3 regions of the Thalassospira sp. CH_XMU1448-2 genome follow, and region 3 is predicted to be linked to each of the others. Evidence: predicted binding sites of a transcription regulator. Region 3 holds the regulator's gene; each other region holds the start of a gene.
What was found. The regulator LexA, encoded in region 3, represses DNA repair genes until DNA is damaged. The targets are predictions, from matches to a motif close to ATGTTCTANTTTGGTTC.
Positions count from the first base shown of each region.

Region 1: recA (recombinase RecA) is a predicted target of LexA. The motif match lies at 4,118-4,134, and genes of this name have one in related genera.
Region 2: uvrA (excinuclease ABC subunit UvrA) is a predicted target of LexA. The motif match lies at 1,755-1,771, and genes of this name have one in related genera.

Region 1 is NZ_JAYMEA010000003.1:318,951-326,192, reverse strand. It holds gene WA318_RS14025 (substrate-binding periplasmic protein) at 1-285, shown strand, start outside; gene WA318_RS14020 (PH domain-containing protein) at 299-1,060, opposite strand; gene WA318_RS14015 (DMT family transporter) at 1,257-2,156, shown strand; gene WA318_RS14010 (carboxypeptidase-like regulatory domain-containing protein) at 2,139-2,663, opposite strand; gene WA318_RS14005 (DUF4198 domain-containing protein) at 2,663-3,457, opposite strand; gene nikR (nickel-responsive transcriptional regulator NikR) at 3,556-4,035, shown strand; gene recA (recombinase RecA) at 4,320-5,393, shown strand; gene WA318_RS13990 (NIPSNAP family protein) at 5,499-5,846, shown strand; gene WA318_RS13985 (helix-turn-helix domain-containing protein) at 5,832-6,473, opposite strand; gene WA318_RS13980 (alpha/beta hydrolase family protein) at 6,985-7,242, shown strand, end outside.
Region 2 is NZ_JAYMEA010000002.1:673,173-680,414, reverse strand. It holds gene WA318_RS10485 (Gfo/Idh/MocA family protein) at 1-470, shown strand, start outside; gene fbaA (class II fructose-bisphosphate aldolase) at 491-1,570, shown strand; gene uvrA (excinuclease ABC subunit UvrA) at 1,782-4,610, shown strand; gene WA318_RS10470 (hypothetical protein) at 4,652-5,407, opposite strand; gene trmFO (methylenetetrahydrofolate--tRNA-(uracil(54)-C(5))-methyltransferase (FADH(2)-oxidizing) TrmFO) at 5,826-7,172, shown strand; gene WA318_RS10460 (hypothetical protein) at 7,237-7,242, opposite strand, start outside.
Region 3 is NZ_JAYMEA010000002.1:890,724-897,965, reverse strand. It holds gene WA318_RS11530 (citrate synthase) at 1-135, opposite strand, end outside; gene gltX (glutamate--tRNA ligase) at 247-1,653, opposite strand; gene WA318_RS11520 (ComEC/Rec2 family competence protein) at 1,813-3,945, shown strand; gene lexA (transcriptional repressor LexA) at 4,029-4,736, opposite strand; gene moaC (cyclic pyranopterin monophosphate synthase MoaC) at 4,892-5,371, opposite strand; gene trpC (indole-3-glycerol phosphate synthase TrpC) at 5,390-6,187, opposite strand; gene trpD (anthranilate phosphoribosyltransferase) at 6,184-7,218, opposite strand.

The DNA of each region.
Region 1 (7,242 bases), on a different contig from region 3:
ACAGAATGGTCAGATAGTTTGTCGCAAGGCCATGAAAACAGGATCACTGTGCCGAGCTACGAATTGATGGTCGAGATGTTCAAAAAGGGTCGTATTGATGCCTTTCTGATCGATGATCTGAACCTTCGCGAATACAGGGATACACTCGCCGGGGTGAACAAGGTCGTCCTGAAACAGAGCGGTGTCTATATCTGGCTTTCCAAAGAACATGAAAATCTGGTGCCGGACGTCGCCCGTATTCTGCGTGAATTTTACGCCCAAGGACATTCATTCGCAGGCCTGTAAGCTTAGATATTCCTTACATTTCCGGTGTGCGTGTGGATTGAGGATCAGCTTCAATCGCCTGATTTGAGCCCAGATGGGTGATGTCGATCGGGGCGTTCTGGTTCTGATTGGCGTAAACACGCCCAAAGAAATCCGACAGCTGCTTGGCGACATCTTCGGGATGGCTGACCTGATGCAGGGTGAAGGTATGCCCGATCCGGTCGGTGATATGCAGATCACCATAATCAAAGATATTGCCGACAACACTTTTGCTGATGCGGGTGGATTTGATCGCCTCGAACCCGCGATCATCCTGATCTTTGCGCAAAACACCGCTGCGCGTGACAATCCGGTTATTGGTAATGACGCGTTCAAAAAAGAACAGATCACGGATCGCGGTCAGGGGCAAAAGCAGGCTGTCTTTTGCGGCCCGTGTTGAAACACCAAGGACGCGGCGCAGGATGCTCCAGACAATCGAAATGGCAGCCAGGATCAAACCGATCAGGGCAAAGGAAAAGACGAATTCATATTCCTCCCAGATCCGGTCAAGGGCGGCAAATGCCTCCGGCCCGGTCAGAAGGCTCCGGAATTCCGGCATCAGGAAATTGTAAATCTCACGCCAGTGATAGGACGCATAGATCAGGGCGGCAATCCAGATGATCTTGATCAAACCGGGGACGAGAACCGACACCGCCGATATCGGCAAATCCATGATCACGACTTCACCGTCATGAAGGTATCGGCGAATTCCCTTGAACGGTTTACCGTTGCTGTCTTTTTGTCGGGCCTTGGTCATGCTTGGATCCTTACATGCGTGATTTCATGAACATACGATGCATGCAGAAATTCGCAAGAAGTTGCGACCGCGATGCCGTTAGCCCCGATAATTCAGATTGCAAACGCCCCCGAATTTGCGCTTATGGATAGCTGGCCACCAACGCCCGAAGCCGGTCAAAAGTCCGGTATGATATAAATGACAGGAAACGCGCCCCATGATCCCCCTGTTTGGTGAGGCAGCCGCCTTTACCGCCGCCCTGTGCTGGGCAACATCAAGCATGATCTTTTCCAATATTGGCGGCAAGGCCGGGGCCCAGACGGTCAATCGCGGGCGGTTGGCCTGTTCGATTTTCTGTCTGACGATTTTGCATTTGCTGCTTGAAGGATCCCCCTGGCCTGCGGCCGTAAGTTGGGAACAGCTTGGCTGGCTCAGCCTGTCTTCCATTGTCGGGCTTGTTATCGGGGACGCCATGCTGTTTCAGGCCTTTGTCCTGATCGGGGCGCGGCTTTCGATGTTGTTGATGTCGACCGTGCCGATCATGGGGGCAGTTCTGGCATGGTTGCTGTTTGACGAAACTCTGCGCCCGATTGAAATTGCGGGCATCGCCTTTGGCGTCAGTGGTGTTCTGATTGTTATTCTTGGTAAAAAGGGGCGACCTGTCGGCCTCGGCAGGCGCAACTATGTTCTGGGGATTTTGTTCGGGCTTGGCGGGGCGATCGGGCAGGTCGCCAATCTGATCACCGCGAAATATGCATTGATTGATGGCTATTCCGCCTTGTCAGCGACCTGGATCAGAACGCTGGTTGCCGTCATTGTCATGTGGGGCATTGCCATCCTTTTGGGTCGGGTGCGACGGACCGTTACTGCCTGTATTGCACCTGATGTTGGCAAGTGGTTGCTGCTTGGGGCGTTAATCGGGCCTGCTATCGGGGTGTGGCTGTCGATGGCGGCGGTTCAGAATGCCAATGTCGGGATTGCCTCGACATTGATGGCTTTGCCGCCAGTCTTGCTGATCGTCTATGAAGGACTGGTCATGCGCAAGCCGGTCGGCTGGCAGGCCGTTGCTGGAACCTGCCTTGCCTTTGCCGGTGTTGCACTATTGTTCATGCATTGACAGTTTTTTCCAGGCATGTTGGCGCCAGATCAGCAAGCCGCCAAACAGGTTGGCCAAAAGGCTTAACCCGAACAGGATATCTGCCCAAAGGGGCAGGTCAAACAGCGCAGAGGTGCCTTGCATTGCATTGGATGATGCATGTTCGGTTTGTTCGGGGTTCGGTGCGCTGTCCGGCTGATGGCTGAGTTGCACGATATGCCCCATGCCGTCAGCGACCTTTAAGTGCCATTTCCCGGCGGGACCGTCCGTTTCTGAGGCGGGGTCTACGGCAAAGGCGAAATGGCCGGTCCGGTCTGTACGCGCCTTTTGCCAGATTTTCCCGTCCGGAGCGGTAATAACAATTTCGGCAAAAGCCATCGGGCTTCCGTCGGTATAGCCAAAGCGATAGCGAACCGTCGTATTGCTATCGACCAGCTGCCATCCAGCCCCATGGGCAAAAGCATCTTCTGGTCCGGCAAAAAGCAGGACCAGAAGAACTGGCAGCCATCGAAGAGGGCGTGCGAACATTATTCCTGACCATCCACATAGAAGCTCAGCGTGGCACGCAGGTTGTGAACCCGAACATCTTCTTGCGGGTCGGAAACGTCGGCTGCCACACGAACAACCCAAAGACCCGGTGACGAAATGCGGACTTTGGCAATTGCACTGCCGCGCTCGTCGGTGAGTGTTTCACTGTAATAGGCCCAGGATGACGGGGTATCGGTGAACCCGGCATAGGTCGCAAGAACAGTTGTCGTTAAAGGGTGGCCATCCAGCAGAATTTGAAACTCGGCATCGGCCCCGATTGCGGTTTTGCGCGGATCGGCAAGCGGCACGATTTCAAGTTTGTCACCAAGTGATGCGGTGATGAGGCCGTTATCTTGTGACCAGCCAACCAGGTGTTTGGCGAATTTTTCATACCGCGTTGATGTGATTGCATCGGCATGCTGATCAAGCCCGCCTTCAAGCCAGCCGTCAGGCGTTTGCGACCACACGACCGGAAGGCGATGGCTATGGAGCCAAGCTGATTGATCAGGATAGGTAAAGGACGCCACAAGATTGGGGGCATCGGGGTTTGTGACCACTTCAAGGTCGGTTTTTCCCGCTGGTGTGATCAGTTGGGCGCGCACATGGCTGGTGGCTTCGGCCTCTTCGGGAATGCCGAACTGATGGGTCGAATCCATCGTCAGGACCGCACTGCTGCCGGGGGCGACATCTGTCTGGCTCGTGCTGGCAATGAATTCATGGGCTGCCGCTGCACTGCCCAAAAGGCATCCGGTCGCACCAATTATCAGGGCGCGTGCGAACTTTGATTGAAACATCTGCTATCCTTTGGGAAATTAGGTCTGTAAAACAGGTGGTATGAATTTTTCAAAATTGTTCATACATGTCAAGACGATGATTCTGAAAGGGAATTGCCATGACCCGCGTGACGGTATCGATTGAAGACGATCTGATGGAGGCCTTTGACGCCTTCCTCGAAGGCCGTGGCTATACCAATCGGTCCGAAGGGTTCCGCGATCTGATCCGGGAAAAGCTTCAGAACACCAAGCTCAACGAGGATGCCGACGGCGTCGGTATCGCCGTTCTGAATTATGTCTATGACCATGAAGAACGCATGCTGGCATCCCGTCTGATGAGTACCCAGCATGAACACCACAACCTGACGGTCTCGACGGTGCATTTCCACATTGATCACGATACCTGTCTTGAAAGCGTGACCCTGCGTGGTGCGTTATCGGAAATTCGGACCTTCGCCGACAAGGTTCTTGCCCAGCCCGGTGTCCGTCACGGACAGCTTTATACGGTTCCGGGCGAACTGCATGTTGAAACCCATCATCATGGCAATGATCATCATGGTCATGCGCATAAGCACGAACACCTGAAAATCACCAACTAAAGCCAGGTTTATTATCCGGAAATGCTGCACCCCGACCGAATTCTGGTCGGGGTTTTTGATTCTGGCGATAAATTCTGGCATCGAAGAGAAAAAGAACAAACTTGCAACATCCGATTTTTTATGAGAGTGTTCGCATTATGTTCTCAAACGTTCTGCTGACGTGAACAGGGAAAACAGTCTGTCTGGGCAGCAGGTTCTTCAAGCGGTGGCGTTCCGCATTATAGGTCCGGGGAACCGCCTGCGTTGCATCCTACCCGGCCCTGTGGAATAAGAGAGTTCGAGCAATGATTCAGACCGCGCTGCATTTGGTGGATAAGGATACTATGGATAAGCAGAAGGCACTCGAAGCCGCCCTTGGGCAGATCGAACGGGCATTTGGCAAAGGTTCGATCATGAAGCTGGGTCAGCGGGATAGCGCCGTTGACATTTCAGCCATTTCGACCGGTTCACTCGGTCTTGATATCGGTCTTGGGATCGGCGGTTTGCCGCGTGGCCGTATCGTTGAAATTTATGGTCCGGAAAGTTCGGGTAAAACCACGCTGGCCCTGCACACCATTGCCGAGGCGCAAAAACTTGGCGGGACCTGTGCCTTTGTCGATGCGGAACACGCGCTTGACCCGGGCTATGCCCGCAAGCTGGGTGTGAATACCGACGAACTTCTGATCTCGCAGCCTGATGCCGGTGAACAGGCTCTTGAGATTGCCGACACGCTGGTCCGTTCCGGGGCGATTGATGTTCTGGTCGTTGACTCGGTTGCTGCCCTCGTACCGCGTGCCGAGCTTGAAGGCGAGATGGGCGACACCCATGTTGGTCTGCAGGCCCGCCTGATGAGCCAGGCCTTGCGTAAACTGACCAGCTCGGTTTCGCGGTCGAACTGTATGGTGATCTTCATCAACCAGATCCGTATGAAGATCGGTGTGATGTTTGGCAGCCCGGAAACCACCACCGGTGGTAACGCGCTTAAATTCTATGCCTCGGTTCGTCTTGATATCCGCCGTATCGGCCAGATCAAGGATCGTGACGAGGTCGTTGGTAACCAGACCCGCGTCAAGGTCGTCAAAAACAAGATGGCACCGCCCTTCAAGCAGGTCGAATTTGACATCATGTATGGCGAAGGCGTCTCCAAGATGGGCGAAATCCTTGATCTTGGTGTTAAAGCCGGGATTGTCGAGAAGTCGGGTTCATGGTTCTCCTATAACTCGACCCGGATCGGTCAGGGCCGCGAGAATGCCAAGACCTTCCTGCGCGAGAATCCGGAAATGACCCAGGAAATCGAAAAGAGCATTCGCGAGAGTGCCGGTCTGATTGCCGAAAGCATGACCAATATGAGCGAAGATGAACCGGTCAATGACGATTGATCGAGCTGGTTTTTCAGCTTAGTTTTCCAAAGGACGGGCCGTGATTGCGGTCCGTCCTTTTGCTTTTGGACGTTAACATAGCTGCCACCGGTCAGGAGCCCCGCCATGATCACCTGCTATCTGAAATATATCATCGACAGCCATAAAATCCCCGAGTTCGAGGAATATGCCAAACGCTGGATTCCCATCGTCAACCGCATGGGCGGCACGCATCATGGCTATTTCCTGCCCCACGAAGGGGCCAGTAATGTCGCCTATGCGTTGTTCAGCTTTCCGAGCCTTGCCGAATATGAAGATTATCGAACTCGCATGGCTGATGACGGGGAATGTCAGGAAGTCCTGAATATGGAAGTTCGGAACCGCTCGATCATTTCCTATGAGCGCAGCTTCATGCGCCCGGTAATGGCTGACGACGGTAAAAAGGGATACCCTACAGGGTCAGTCAGCTTGTGACTGTTGTTGCCACTGGCTGGGCGTCTTGCCAGTAATGCGCAGAAATTCCCGATTGAAGTTTGACTTGGTGTTAAAGCCACTCGAAAGCATGGCCGTTGTCACATTCTGACCGCGGCCAAGTTCGTTGCAGGCATGTTCGATCCGGAATTTGTTGATATAGCGCGATACGTTTTCACCGGTCGTGGCGTTGATCGCGGCCGAAATCTGCTTTAGCGGTATACCCATACGCCGCGAAATGCGCGCAAGTGTCAAATCCGGGTCGAGATAAAGCCGCTGCCCCACCAATAAATCCTCAAGCTGGATCATTGTGGATTTGTGTTCTGTGATGTCGACGTTTCGGGGAATGTGGCTGGATGCCGGATTTTCCGGCGGATCGTTTGTATCGATATCAATTGCAATATCCGGGGAAAGACACAGAAAGCCGATGGTGAGCAGAGCCATCGAAGATGTGACACTTAAAATGACACCGACAATCTGATCATTTCCGCCTGTCTTTGCGGCAATGATCATAACGTCACTTATGGCAGAAGCGATTAATGCCAACGCGATGAAACGCCAAACCAGTGATGGTATGTGGCCCGAGGCCAGTCGCATATGTGCAAAATCGCCAGCTTGGCGATGAAGCATGACCAAGATCGCGCATCCATACCCTACAAAAAGACTGCAAAGTACCACATCAATGATTGCAGGCAAAAAAAGCACGCACAGTAAAACAACGGCCGGTACCAGAAAATGCAACCAGTCCCGGCTATGCAGTCGGATACGGATACTGGCTTCGACAAATGCAATCCATGCCAGGGCGGGAATTACCGACGCAGTAACGGGTTGAAGCCACCTTAGACTGGTGAAGCCATAATATTGCACAGTCCCAACCAAAACACTTTGCCCTGCAGACGCAAGCAGGAGCGCCATAAGCATCTTGGGGGTTTTTCCCCCCACGGCCGCGCGGACAAAAAGAAAAACCAGAACCAGGGCAACAATGATTGGGACAGGAAGGACAAGCATCGGACAGTCAGTTCCCGACAAAAGGTATCAAAACCGGTTTTGATACGTTCACAAACCCGTTCGAGGACGCAGGAAATTCTAGTTTGCGCCAGAAGGTTCCCACAAGCTTAAACTGCGAACAAGGAACCTGATCATGAAACTTAATTATGTCGTCGTCCTGCTTTCCCATCTTCTGGTGGCGGGTTTGTCCCCATCGTTTGTTCACGCAAAACAGCAATCAGATTACCCCGGATATGATCGGTTCGATGTGCGGGCAGCCCATCGTTCCATGCCATTGGCAGCCTCAGTCTGGTACCCCGCTGATACCTTCATTTATCGTGCTCCTGTTGGCGGGAACGTCATCTGGAAAGGTACGGATGCTTATATTGGTGCTGCAATTGCGCCGGGACGC
Region 2 (7,242 bases), 220 kb from region 3:
TGCGTCTCTCTGAGGATGTCGCACCAGAGATGTATAACTATGGGCAGCTTCAGGTACGTTTTGATGACGGCTCAGTTGGCTGGTATGAAGCTGGCTGGGGTCCGATGATCAGCGAAACCGCATTCTTTGTTAAGGATGTCATTGGACCGAAAGGTTGCGTCTCGATTACCGATGTCGAAGAAAAAGGAGCCGGATCGGCCGACATCGATACCCACACCAAGACAAATGCATTGCGCCTGCATCATGCAGATACCGACAGTTCCGGCGAATTCACCCGCGTTGATGAAATCATCCGCACAGATGACGAACCCGATCACGATGGTCTGTGCCTGCGTGAACAGGAATTTTTCCTAAAGTCTATAACAGAAAATCTTGACCTGACGCAGCATATGGAAGATGCATTGGGCTCCTTACGGATTGCCCTTGCCGCGGACCAGTCGGTTCGCACGGGGGCACCTGTTTTACTCTGACCCCCAGGAGGAGTACCCACATGCCTTCCGTTAAACCCGGTGTTGTTACCGGTGCTGCCTATCGTGACCTTGTCGCTGCTTGCAAGCAGGACGGTTACGCCCTTCCCGCTGTTAATATCACATCATCAAGCACGATGAACGCAGCCCTTGAAGCTGCCGCGAATGCCGGTTCTGACATTATCATTCAGCTTTCGAATGGTGGTGCACAGTTCTTTGCCGGCAAGGGCATCAAGGACGCTGATGCTGCCCGTGTCGTGGGTGCAGTTTCGGCTGCCCGTCATGCACAGCTTCTTGCTGAATATTACGGTGTCGCTGTTGTCATGCATACCGATCACGCGAACCGCAAGTTCGTCCCGTGGGTCGATGAAATGTTGAAATGGAGCGAAAAGGCCTATGCCGAAACCGGTCAGGCGCTTTATAGCTCTCACATGCTCGATCTTTCGGAAGAAACGCTTGAAGACAACCTGTCGACTTGCGAGACCTTCCTTAAGCGCATGTCCGCCATCGAGATGAGCCTTGAGATCGAACTGGGCGTTACCGGTGGCGAAGAAGACGGCATTGGTCACGAGCTTGACACGTCAAGTGACGAGATCGATCCGCGTCTTTATACCCGTCCGGAAGAAGTTGAAGAGGCCTATCGCCGTCTGTCGCCGCTCGGCCATTTCTCGGTTGCTGCTGCATTCGGTAATGTGCACGGTGTCTATAAACCGGGCAACGTCAAACTGCGTCCGGAAATTCTTCTGGAAAGCCAGAAATTTGTATCCGAGAAGCATGGTCTTGGCGACCGTCCTCTGGACTTCGTATTCCATGGCGGTTCCGGTTCGGAAAAAGAGAAAATCGAAGAAGCCGTCAGCTATGGCGTTTTCAAGATGAATATCGATACCGATACCCAGTTCGCCTATTCCCGCCCGGTCGGTGAATATGTCGAAGCCCATGCGCGCGCCTTCAAGTATCAGGTCGATCCGGAAACGGACAAACCATACAAAAAAGACTATGACCCGCGCGTCTGGGTTCGCGAAGCTGAACTTTCGATGGCAGCCCGTCTCGAAGAAGCTTTCAAAGACCTTGGCGCGACCGGTCGTTCGGTCACCAAGGGCTAAGCCTGATCAGCCTTGTTCGACCAAAATGGTCACAGGATTTGTGAAGCCCGCCGGACTTGTTCGGCGGGTTTTTTCGTGTCTCTATCGCCATGGTCATTGTGAAATGACAGTCTCCTGACAAATACTGACAGGAGCTGTCAGGGGTGCGCTTGCGTATAGCGTTGACGTCCTCTATACACTTTCCGAACAATTCAGGAACAAAAGGCCCGATATGCTGACGAAAATTTCGGTTCGCGGTGCGAAAGAACACAATCTTCAGAACATCGACGTTGAACTGCCACGCGATTCTCTGGTGGTGATTACCGGCCTTTCGGGATCCGGAAAAAGTTCGCTTGCGTTCGACACGATCTATGCCGAAGGTCAGCGTCGCTATGTCGAAAGCCTGTCTGCCTATGCACGCCAGTTCCTTGAATTGATGCAAAAGCCGGATGTCGAATATATCGACGGCTTGTCCCCGGCCATTTCGATCGAACAAAAAACGACATCGCGCAATCCGCGTTCGACCGTCGGTACCGTCACCGAGATTTATGACTATATGCGTCTTCTGTGGGCGCGCATCGGGATCCCCTATTCGCCTGCAACGGGTCTTCCAATTGTCAGCCAGACGGTGTCGCAGATGGTCGACCGGGTGATGGAGATGGAAGAAGGCACGCGTCTTTACCTTCTTGCTCCGATCGTACGCGGACGTAAGGGCGAATACAAAAAGGAATTGCGTGATCTGCGCTCACGCGGGTTCCAGCGCGTCAAAATCGATGGCGAGATGTATGACATCGACGAGGCCCCCGAACTCAATAAAAAACTGAAACATGATATTTCAGTCGTGGTGGATCGTTTGATCGTCAAGGAAGGCATCGCCACCCGTCTTGCCGACAGTTTTGAAACTGCCCTTGAATTGACCGATGGCATCGTCCTGACCGAAGACGCCAAGACTGGGGAAACCACTGTCTTCTCTGCAAAGTTCGCCTGCCCCGTTTCCGGTTTTACGATTGAGGAAATCGAACCCCGCCTGTTTTCATTCAATAATCCCTTTGGCGCCTGCCCGGCTTGTGATGGTCTTGGCACCCAGATGGAATTTGATCCGATGCTGGTTGTCCCTGATGAAAGCAAGACGCTTGAAGATGGCGCTGTTGCTCCTTGGGCAAGCAGCACATCGAAATATTATCTGCAGACGCTGAAATCGGTCGCAAAGCATTTCGGCTTCAAGACGAATGTTGCCTGGGACAAATTACCGAAAATAGCTCAGGACATTATTCTGAACGGCTCCGGCGAAGAAGAAGTCACCGTTACCTATGATGACGGGTCGCGCAGCTATAAGGTTTCTCGCCCGTTCGAAGGTGTTATTCCAAACATGGCCCGTCGCTGGCGCGAAACTGACAGTCAGTGGGCCCGTGATGAACTGTCCAAATATCAGATGGTTTCACATTGCCCGACCTGTTCGGGAAAACGCCTGAAACCCGAAGCACTGGCCGTAAAGGTTGATGGATTTGATATCTCGCAGATCACCGATCTTTCGATTGCCAAGGCCGGTGACTGGTTTATCGGCCTTGAAGGCAAGCTGAACGAGAAAGAAACAGAGATCGCCCGGCGTATTCTTCGCGAGATCAATGACCGTCTGCGGTTCCTGCGTGACGTCGGACTTGATTATCTCTCCATGTCGCGCACGTCCGGCACCCTTTCGGGCGGTGAGAGCCAGCGTATTCGCCTGGCATCGCAAATCGGCTCGGGCCTCACAGGTGTGCTTTACGTCCTTGATGAACCTTCAATTGGCCTGCATCAGCGCGACAATGACCGTCTTCTGGAAACCCTCAAGCGCCTGCGTGATCTTGGAAACACTGTTCTTGTCGTTGAACATGACGAAGATGCTATTCGCGCAGCTGACTATGTCGTTGATATGGGCCCGGGTGCAGGTATCCATGGTGGACGTATTGTTGCGCAGGGAACCCCCGAAGAAATCCAGCAGAACCCCAACAGCCTGACGGGGAAATACCTTGTCGGGATCGAACAGATCGCTGTTCCCAAGGAACGTCGCAAAGGAAATGGCAAGGCGATTACCATCAAGGGGGCCACGGCCAACAACCTTCAGGGCATTGATGTTGATTTCCCGCTTGGAAAATTCATCTGTGTTACCGGAGTTTCCGGTGGTGGCAAGTCCAGTCTGGTGATCGAAACGCTGTATAAGGCGTTGGCAAAACGGATGCATAACGCCCGTCATCATCCCGGCGCACATGACAGCATTGCCGGTGTCGAACTTATCGACAAGATCATCGATATTGATCAAAGCCCGATTGGCAGAACCCCGCGATCCAACCCGGTGACCTATACCGGGGCTTTCACCCCGATCCGGGACTGGTTCGCACAGTTGCCCGAAGCCAAAACACGCGGCTACAAGCCCGGTCGTTTCTCGTTTAACGTCAAAGGCGGTCGTTGCGAAGCTTGTCAGGGTGACGGCGTCATCAAGATCGAAATGCACTTCTTGCCCGACGTCTATGTGACATGCGATCAGTGCAAAGGTAAACGATACAACCGCGAGACACTGGAAATATCGTTTAAAGGCAAATCAATATCTGATGTTCTTGATATGACGGTCGAAGAAGGCGCCGAATTCTTCAAGGCTGTTCCTTCGATCCGTGACAAGATGGAAACCCTGAAACAGGTCGGTCTTTCCTATATCCACCTTGGACAGCAGGCGACAACTCTTTCGGGTGGTGAAGCACAGCGCGTCAAACTTGCCAAGGAACTGTCAAAACGCGCGACAGGACGGACGATCTATATTCTCGATGAACCGACCACAGGTCTTCATTTCCACGATATCCGCAAATTGCTTGAGGTGCTGCATACCATTGTGGATCAGGGCAACACGGTGGTCGTGATCGAACATAACCTTGACGTTATCAAAACGGCTGACTGGATCATTGATATAGGACCCGAGGGTGGCGACGGCGGCGGTCAGTTGGTCGGCACTGGCACCCCGGAGGCCATCATGGCCAATGAGCGTAGCTATACGGGTCGTTATCTGAAACGGCATCTGGGACTGGAATAATATTTAAAGGGCAGCATGTTTTTGCTGCCCTTTTTCATCGCCTACCCGCCACTGGTTACCCGGTTTTCAACTCTTTTGACCAAGGCTGTACTCAGCCGTTCACTAAATCCTGACAAGAATGCGAAGACCAGAACGATCGACATTTGTTGTCCGGCCACGGCGGAATTGCTGATCTGGTCGAGGTCATCAAGATTATGCAGCTCATCAAGCGGTATGGGCAGTATCCCGGCGCGTAGCGCAAGCAGCACGACCAGTGCGAAACAAAACCCCATGCATGGCCGGAACAGGAAATTAAAGAACACCGACGACGGTTCCATATCCGCCCACGGGGTGTCCTTCCCTAAACGCATCATCATGCTTGTCAGGGCACCAATGGCACCGAAGCTGCCAACAAAGAACAACAGGTCGTAACTGAACCCGAACAATTTGCCATTGCCTGTGCTGATGATGGTGTCGATCTGGACAAACATCAGAACAGCAAAAATCAGAACGATTGGCGACAGCGCCAAAGCAAGTGCGGCAATCCGAAGGCTTTTGTTGAAGGCCTTTTCAATCGCGTTTTCGGGGGTTGGTAACTTGGGATGATCTTTCATCTCTGCGCTCAGATCGTGCAAATACCCGTGGACAAAGCCGTCACGTCCCTGATTAAGCGCCAAAAGCATCAAAACAGCATCGGATTGCTTGCGGTCAGTTACACTGCTTTCCGGGGCCACATCATTGCGCCACCATCGCAAGAACGCCCGCATGACAAGCGAGGCTCGCCATCCCTGGCGGGTTGCCACCACGTATTCAATCATGCTTTCGATGTCGGCAGGACTAAAGACCCCGTCGGGGAAACCACCAAACGGAAATCCCGGCCGCCGTTCCTTGCTCTCCGTCGGAGCGTCTGGTTGACACGCGGCATCGTCTTGCGAAGTCGGCTTGCACTCGACATCGCGTATGATCCGACGTCGGGGAACAAGCCCGATTACCGGACAATGTGTGGGTTCATAGCCATATGGGTGATGCGGGTAGCTCATATTGGCCCCAGTTTCACATATGTTCGACAGAACGGGTCTGGCATATAAGACGTACTTGCTGTGGCAATGTGAAAAATTCATGGGTCCATGCGTACTGATGGCATGATGACTGCGCAATTGACTTGAAATATGCCCCCATGCACCGCTATGTGTGTGCCAAGCTTTCAAACATATTCTTCGCGAGGAGTTCGCACACGTGAATACGGTTAAACCTGTTCATATTATCGGTGCCGGTCTGGCCGGCAGTGAAGCCGCCTGGCAGCTGGCAGAATCCGGTGTGCCCGTTATCCTGCATGAGATGCGCCCGGTACGTCCGACAGACGCGCACCATACGGATAAATGTGCCGAATTGGTCTGTTCGAATTCGTTCCGCTCGGATGACAAGGAATATAACGCTGTTGGCCTGATCCACGACGAAATGCGCCGTGCCGGGTCCATCATCATGCGTTGCGCCGATCAACACAAGGTCCCCGCTGGCGGCGCGTTGGCCGTTGACCGCGAAGGCTTCTCGCAAGCTGTTACCGACGCGCTGGAGAATCATCCGCTTATCACCATGGAACGTGGCGAGATTGATGATCTGCCGCCGCAGGAATGGGAGCATACCATCATTGCGACCGGGCCTCTGACCTCTGGAGCGCTTGCCGAGGCAATCCGCAAAGTCACCAGTGAAGCAAGTCTTGCCTTCTTTGATGCGATTGCGCCGATTGTCTACAAGGAAAGCATTGATTTCGACAAGGCATGGTTCCAATCGCGTTATGACAAGGGCGATGGCAAGGACTATATTAACTGCCCGATGGATGCAGACGAGTATAATCGTTTCATCGATGCCCTGCTTGACGGCGAAAAAACCGAATTCAAGGAATGGGAAAAAGACACCCCCTATTTCGATGGCTGTCTTCCGATTGAAGTGATGGCTGAGCGCGGGCGCGAAACCCTGCGCCATGGTCCAATGAAGCCGGTCGGCCTGACCAATCCGCATAACCCGACTGTAAAGCCGCGTGCGATTGTTCAGCTTCGTCAGGACAACGCGCTTGGCACGCTTTACAATATGGTCGGCTTCCAGACCAAACTGAAATACGGTGCCCAGGTTGACGTATTCCGGACCATTCCGGGCCTTGAAAACGCCGAGTTTGCCCGCCTTGGCGGCATACACCGGAATACCTTCCTGAACTCACCACGCCTTCTTGATCCGACCTTGCGCCTCAAAGCCCGCCCTGATTTGCGGTTCGCCGGTCAGATTACCGGCTGCGAGGGCTATGTTGAAAGTGCAGCGGTCGGACTGATGGTTGGTCGCTTTACTACGGCTGAAAAAGCAGGGAAAACAATTCCTACCCCGCCCCTTGCAACGGCAATGGGGGCGCTTTTGAACCATATCACAGGCGGTGCAGACGAAAGCACGTTCCAACCGATGAATGTCAATTTCGGACTGTTCCCGGATCTGGAGCTGACCAAACGGGTCAAGGGCCGGGATCGGAAAAAGCTCTATTCGGATCGTGCCATTCCGTTGTTTGATCAATGGCTAAGTGCGGTAAACGCCGCATAACAAGACAGAAGCCGCATCCTGTGATGCGGCTTTCTTGTCTCAGCTTGATGCTATCTGATCACAATCAATA
Region 3 (7,242 bases):
AGTTTCAGCATACAGCTTCCGAATGTCGATAACAGACGGGCCTACGCTACCCTCAATCACCGGCATCTCGATCGACTTGCCAGTGGCATTGTCGGTCAGTGTTACGGTGTGGGAAGTCTTGGAATTCTGAGCCATGACTTATTTTTCCTTCCCTGTTTGAACGAACACGGTTTCAAGTTGGGTGCAGCATAATGCTGCGGCGCATTAAGCGCAAATAGACTATTAGTTTTTTATAATTCGCTGTTGTTATACATCGAAATGTCGAATGCGTTTCAGCGTTTGCTCTTTGCCAAGCACGATCATTACTTCGAAGATGCCTGGAGAAGAATTGGAGCCGGTAAGCACCGCCCGCAAGGGCTGTGCAACTTTTCCGAGTTTAAGATCAAGTTTTTCGGCAGTTGCACGAACACTTGCGTCAACGTTCTCTTCGGTCCAGCTTTCAAGCGCTTCAAGGCTGTTGGCCAGTTCTGCGAACAAACCTTCAGGTGCGCTATCAATCAGGGACTGGGCTTTCTCGTTAACGGACGTAATGCCATCTGTAACGTAGAAGGCCGAAGATTCGGCGAGCTCAATAAGTGTCTTGGCCCTTTCTTTAAGGCCTGCCATGCCATTGATCAAGATTTCTTTTTGCGCTGCATCAATTGCATCAATACCAGCAAGGGCTGCAACCCGTTGGGAAATCTCGTCTACAAGCCGTTTGTCATCGGCCTGACGCAAGTAAATTCCGTTCAGGTTTGTCAGCTTTGCGAAGTCGAAACGCGACGCGCCCTTACCAACATCCTTGACGTCAAACCACTCGATTGCCTGTTCCTGGCTGATGACCTCGTCGTCACCATGGCCCCAGCCAAGGCGCAGCAGATAGTTGTTCAGCGCTTCGGGAAGGAAGCCCATTTCGTCGCGATAGGCGTCAACACCCAGTGCACCGTGACGCTTGGACAGTTTTGCACCATCCGGGCCATGGATCAGCGGGATATGAGCAAAGGTAGGAACGTCCCAACCCATTGCGTCATAAAGCGCTTTCTGCCGGAAGGCATTGGTCAGGTGGTCGTCCCCACGAATGACGTTGGTCACACCCATATCATGGTCATCAACAACAACCGAAAGCATATAGGTCGGGGTTCCGTCACCGCGCAGGATGACATAGTCGTCAAGCTGTTCGTTTGCGACGCGAACTTCGCCCTGAACCTGATCATTGATCACGACATCGCCTTCCTGCGGCGCCTTGAGACGAACCACCGGCTTGACGCCAGCAGGGGCCTCGGACGGATCGCGATCACGCCAGGTGCCGTCATATTTCATAGGGCGGCCTTCAGCACGGGCTTTCTCGCGCATGGCGGTCAGTTCTTCGGGCGTGCAATAGCAAAGATATGCCTTGCCGGCATCAAGCAATTGTTGGGCGACTTCTGCATGGCGGTCGCGACGGGCAAACTGGAAAGTCGGTTCTTCGTCAGCGGTCAGGCCAAGCCAGTTCAGGCCGTCAAAAATGGCCTCTACGGCCTCGGGCGTTGAACGTTCGCGGTCAGTGTCTTCGATGCGCAGCAAGAATTTGCCGCCGGTGTGTTTGGCATAAAGCCAGTTATACAGGGCGGTGCGTGCGCCGCCGATATGTAAAAACCCTGTCGGGGACGGGGCAAAACGGGTAACAACCGTCATTCAATCTATCCGTTATCTGGATGTTGTCGCTTGTCGTATGGACTTTTGGCGTGCAGGCTATAGCACAAATGACACGCTGTTGCACCACAGCCGATGTTAGATAGAAACAATGCTCAGGGCGGGCTATTGGACATTCGTCGTAATACTTTTATAAGAAGTATGAAAAAACAAAGGCTTGTGGGGGATTTCTCGCAAGTCATATTTGTTGTTACAAGCCAAAGAAATAAATGGTTTCTGTCATCGGTCCTCTTCTTTGGGTTGGGATGTGCGCTATATTTCTTGCTTCCTGCGCGCATTGCAGCATCAGAGATTGGCGTCGGAATGATTCTTTCTGGCTGCGCATTCTGGATGACCCGGCGGATCGCGATTGTTGCTTTCACCCTGCAGTTGCAAACAAGCTTGATGGCGGGGTTCCTCACAAGTGCCATTCACACGGATATTGGTCCGCAAAATATTCTGACCAAGACGCTTTATGCGACCGAAATCACCGGCACTGTTATCAATATTGAACCACGCGAAAATCGACTTCGGGTCACACTTGAACCATCTGCCATAACAGGACTGGCAGATGGGGAGTACGACTGGAAAGTCAGATTAAGTTTTCTGGGCGACAGCAAGTTTTCTATCGGCGATCAGGTGCAGGTCAAGGCAAGGTTATTTCCGCTTCGCCCGCCAGCGGTTCCCGGTGATCCAGATTTCGCGCGTAACCTTTACTTTAGCGGGATCGGCGCAACCGGTTTTGCATTCGGACGACAGTTTCAGGTCTTGGCTGAGGATAAAGATTATAAAAACAATGAATTATGGAACTTTATTGAGGAAGCGCGTCAGTCTGTTTCTCAAACGATCAGCCACTATCTGAGTGCTCCCGAAGCCGGAATAGCCAAGGCACTTATCATTGGTGAACGGGGTGAAGTCACCCCCGATATAACCGAAGACTTACGGAAGTCGGGGCTTGCCCATCTTTTGGCGATTTCCGGACTGCATATGGGATTGTTGTGTGGAACGGTGTTTTTTCTGTTCCGGTTTTGCCTGGCTGCTATTCCACGCATTGCATTGCGCTATCCGATAAAAAAATGGGCGGCGGTAGTTGCTGCCTTGTCAGGGCTGATTTATCTTGGATTGTCCGGGGCAACAGTGCCCACGCAACGTGCCTTTATCATGTTGCTGGTTGTCTGGATCGCCTTGTTGCTTGATCGCCGCGCCATTTCGTTACGCTTGGTCGGTGTTGCGGCTATTGTCGTTTTGATCTTGCGTCCCGATGCCGTTCTGGGGGCCAGCTTTCAGCTGTCCTTTGCTGCTGTTGGTGCGTTGGTGGCGTTCTATGACGGGCCCGGCCGTCGATGGCTTGATCGTCAGGGTATGAGCCCCTGGTATGTCCGTATCGTGATCTATATCGCTGGATTGCTGGTCACCGGCATCATTGTTACAGCAGTGACGGCACCGATAATCGGGTTCCATTTCGGACGCATTTCGATGCTGGGGATTGTTGCCAACCTGATTGCCATCCCGGTGATGGCATTCTGGGTGATGCCGTTGATCGTTGCGACACTTATATTGATCCCGGTCGGGCTGGGCGGTGTCACACTTGCCTTGATGAAACCCGGGCTTGCCGTCCTGATCAGGACGGCCTCCATCGTCGCCGATCAGGAATGGGGGCTTTGGTACGTTTCGGGGCTGAGCTTTATCGCAGTTTCCTGCTTGTTGCTGGCACTTTCCTGGGCGATGATCTGGCGTGACAGGGCCGCCATTATTCTGGGTGTCCCGCTTTTACTGATTGCTGTGTTTGCGCAATGGCAACATCAAAGCCCGAATATTCTGGTGTCAGGTGATCGTGAAAACTGGGCTGTCTTCGATCCGGATGACGGTGTCCTTTATATTCCCGACGGGCTTGGTGAGTTTCAAAAATCGGTCTGGATGAGCCGCTTCGGCATGCGACGTGAGGATGAAGACCGCTACGTCAAAACCTGTGATACGGATCCGTGTCTGGTCGGGATTGGCGCGGACAGTGCCAAGACAAACATCATCATTGCAAGCAAGCTTCTCAACCCGTTTTATGCCTGTCGGAATGCCGAGATTGTCATCAGTCTGACAACAGATCTGCCAAGGCAAAGCTGTCAGGATGCCGGGGCGCAGCACATGATTGATGACGATGTCTTGTGGTGGCAAGGTGGCGTGGCGTTAAGCGCAGGCAGCAAAGATAGCGATGAAATATCACTGCAAACAGTGCGCGCAACATCCGGACACTGGCCTTGGGTCATCGTCGCGCAAAAGGCGGGACGTGCAGCGCGATGAAACAGTTCTTCGAAGTTAAAAAAAACGCCCGGATGCATCGCACACCGGGCGGTTTTCAAAAGCTGTATGGGAATGGACGGTGATCAGTATTGGCGCAGCAAGCCAACCAGACGTCCCTGAATGCGCACGCGGTCCGGTGACAGCGCACGGGTTTCATAGCGCGCATTGGCCGGTTCAAGCAGAACCTCGCCGCGGCCACGTTTAAGACGCTTGAGCGTGGCTTCGCTGTCATCGACAAGGGCGACGACAATCGTGCCATCATGGGCCTGTTCGCAACGCTGGATCAGCACCGTGTCGCCATCAAGAATACCGGCTTCGATCATGGAATCACCCGATACCTCAAGCGCATAGTGATCACCAGAACCAAGAAGGGCTGCCGGGACCTGCACCATGGTGCTTTGATCGCGCAGCGCCTCGATCGGGGTACCTGCGGCAATCCGACCATAAAGCGGTAGTGAAATGGCTTCTCCGGCCTCGGAAAACGCGGTTGGGACGGTTGCCGGACGGTGCGATGCCTTTCGCGCACTGGCAATGGATGTGACATTGTTTGGCGTTTCAGGTGCCTCGTCGTCACTGTTTTCCGGAAGCCGGATGACTTCCAGTGCACGGGCACGATGGGCGAGGCGACGGATAAAGCCGCGTTCCTCAAGCCCGGTGATCAGCCGATGAATGCCTGATTTGGATTTAAGGTTCAGGGCCTCTTTCATTTCATCGAAAGAGGGCGAGATACCGTGATCGCGAAGGTAATTGTCAATATAGACCAGCAACTCATATTGCTTGCGCGTCAGCATGATATTTCCCGAACCTGTAGCAAGAACAAAAAGGATACACAGATGTTCTACTTTAGTTCTTTTGCGCGGTCAAGCACCTGCGCATAAAAAGCACAGGACGGATGTCAGAAACGCGAAACAATGTCCTGAAACAGAAGGAAACCGGGGGAGCCCGATCAGTCGGCGATATAGGTGCCGGACTTTCCGCCTTCCTTGCGGGTGACACGAATATCTGTGATCTGCATCGCCTTATCGACCGCCTTGCACATATCGAAGACGGTCAGGGCCGCAACAGTGGCAGCTGTAAGCGCCTCCATCTCGACACCGGTCTTGCCGGTGGTCTTGCAGGTTGCCGTAATATCGACCCCGTCAATATCATCGGCCAGTTCAAGATCAACCGTTACCGAAGTCAGGGGAAGAGGATGGCACAGCGGGATCAGATCAGGAGTCTTTTTCGCCCCCATGATCCCGGCAAGCTGGGCAATGCCAAGAACATCGCCCTTTTTATGGCCGCGATCCGCAATCAGCTGTGCTGTTTGCGCAGACATCAGTACACGTGCCTTGGCAATGGCAATTCGGGTGGTATCGGCCTTGGTCGAGATATCGACCATGACGGCGTTACCACCTGCATCAATATGCGAAAGCTTGTCTGCCATTATTCTGTCTGTCGCCAATCAGGCCGCAAGGCCAAGAAGATTACGGGTTGCTGCGGTCACGTCATCCTGACGCATCAGGCTTTCACCAATCAGGAAGCATTGCGCGCCGACCCTAGACATGCGTGCAAGGTCTTCCGGGGTAAACAAGCCGCTTTCAGCCACCAGCAAACGGTCGTTATCAACCATGCCAGCCAGTTCTTCGGTCGTGGTCAGCGAAATTTCCATGGTCTTGAGGTTGCGGTTATTAATCCCGACCAGTCGTGATTTCAGTTTCAGCGCGCGTTCAAGTTCCGGTGCATTGTGAACTTCGATCAGAACATCCATGCCAAGGCTGTGCGCGGCATCTTCAAGTTCAGCCGCCAAGCCATCATCAAGGGCCGCCATGATCAAAAGGATACAATCAGCACCAAGCGCACGTGCTTCGGTGATCTGATAGGGATCAACCATGAAATCCTTACGCAATGCCGGAAGGTCAACAGCCGCACGTGCCGCCACCAGATAACTATCATCGCCCTGGAAATAGGGGACGTCAGTCAGAACAGAAAGACAGCTTGCCCCGCCAGCCTGATAGGCTTTTGCGAGTTCCGGTGGATTGAAATCCGGGCGGATCAGACCTTTGGACGGTGATGCTTTCTTGATTTCGGCGATCAGGCCGTAACGACCGTTCGCAACACTGGTTTCAAGGGCATTGATAAAGCCGCGCGGTGCTGACTGTGCCTTTGCTTCTGCTTCAAGCGTGCCAAGGGTTTTGCGCGCCTTGCAGGCTGCGACATGGTCACGTTTGTCGTCACAGATTTTTTGAAGAACGTCACTCACGCTGCGTTTCCTTCGTTGGTAATGGTAACAAGGCCCTGCAGCGTCTCTGCAGCCTTGCCACTGTCAATCGCATCGGACGCCTTTTTAATACCCTCGGCAAGATCGCTAGCAATCCCGGTAACCACAAGGGCCGCACCGGCATTCATCAGAACGATGTCGCGATAAGCGCCTTTTTTCGCCGCCAGAAGATCAGTAATAGCCTTGGCATTCACATCGGCATCCCCCCCCTTGAGATCCTCAAGAGTAGCCGTTTCAAAGCCGAAATCACCCGGTGAAATTTCAAAGGTCGTGACATTGCCGTTTTTGACTTCGGCAACAAAGGTCGGACCGGTGGTCGAGATTTCATCAAGTCCGCTATGGCCGTGAACGACCCAAGCATGTACCGATCCCAGACGGTTCAGCACATGGGCAACCGGTTCTACCCAGTCCTTGGCAAAAACGCCAAGGACCTGGCGTTTGGTCTTTGCCGGGTTGGCAAGCGGGCCAAGCAGGTTAAAGATCGTGCGGGTCCCCATTTCAACACGGGTCGGCATCACATGGCGCATTGCCGAATGGTGGCGGGTTGCCATCATAAAACACAGGCCGATCTCGCGAAGCGCCTTTTCCAGAAGCTTCATATCGGCATCAAGATTGACGCCAAGCGCCATCAATACATCCGCAGAACCCGATTTCGACGAAGCAGCACGGTTGCCATGCTTGGCAACAACAGCACCAGCCGCCGCCGCAACAATGGCGGCACCAGTCGAAATATTGAAGGTGCCACTGCCATCTCCACCCGTCCCGCAGGTATCAACTGCATTGTCAGGCGCAACGATGCCGGTTGCCTTTTCACGCATGACGCGTGCTGCGCCGGTGATTTCGTCAACCGTTTCACCGCGAATACGCAAACCCATCAGGAAAGCCCCCATCTGGGACGGGGTTGCCTGACCCGACATCAGCACATTGAAAGCCTGTTCGGCCATGCTTTCGGTCAGTTTTTCACCATCTGCGACTTTGGCCAGAATTGGCTTCAGATCATTATCAGTCGACATTCGGGTTTCCTCGGTTTGCGGTCC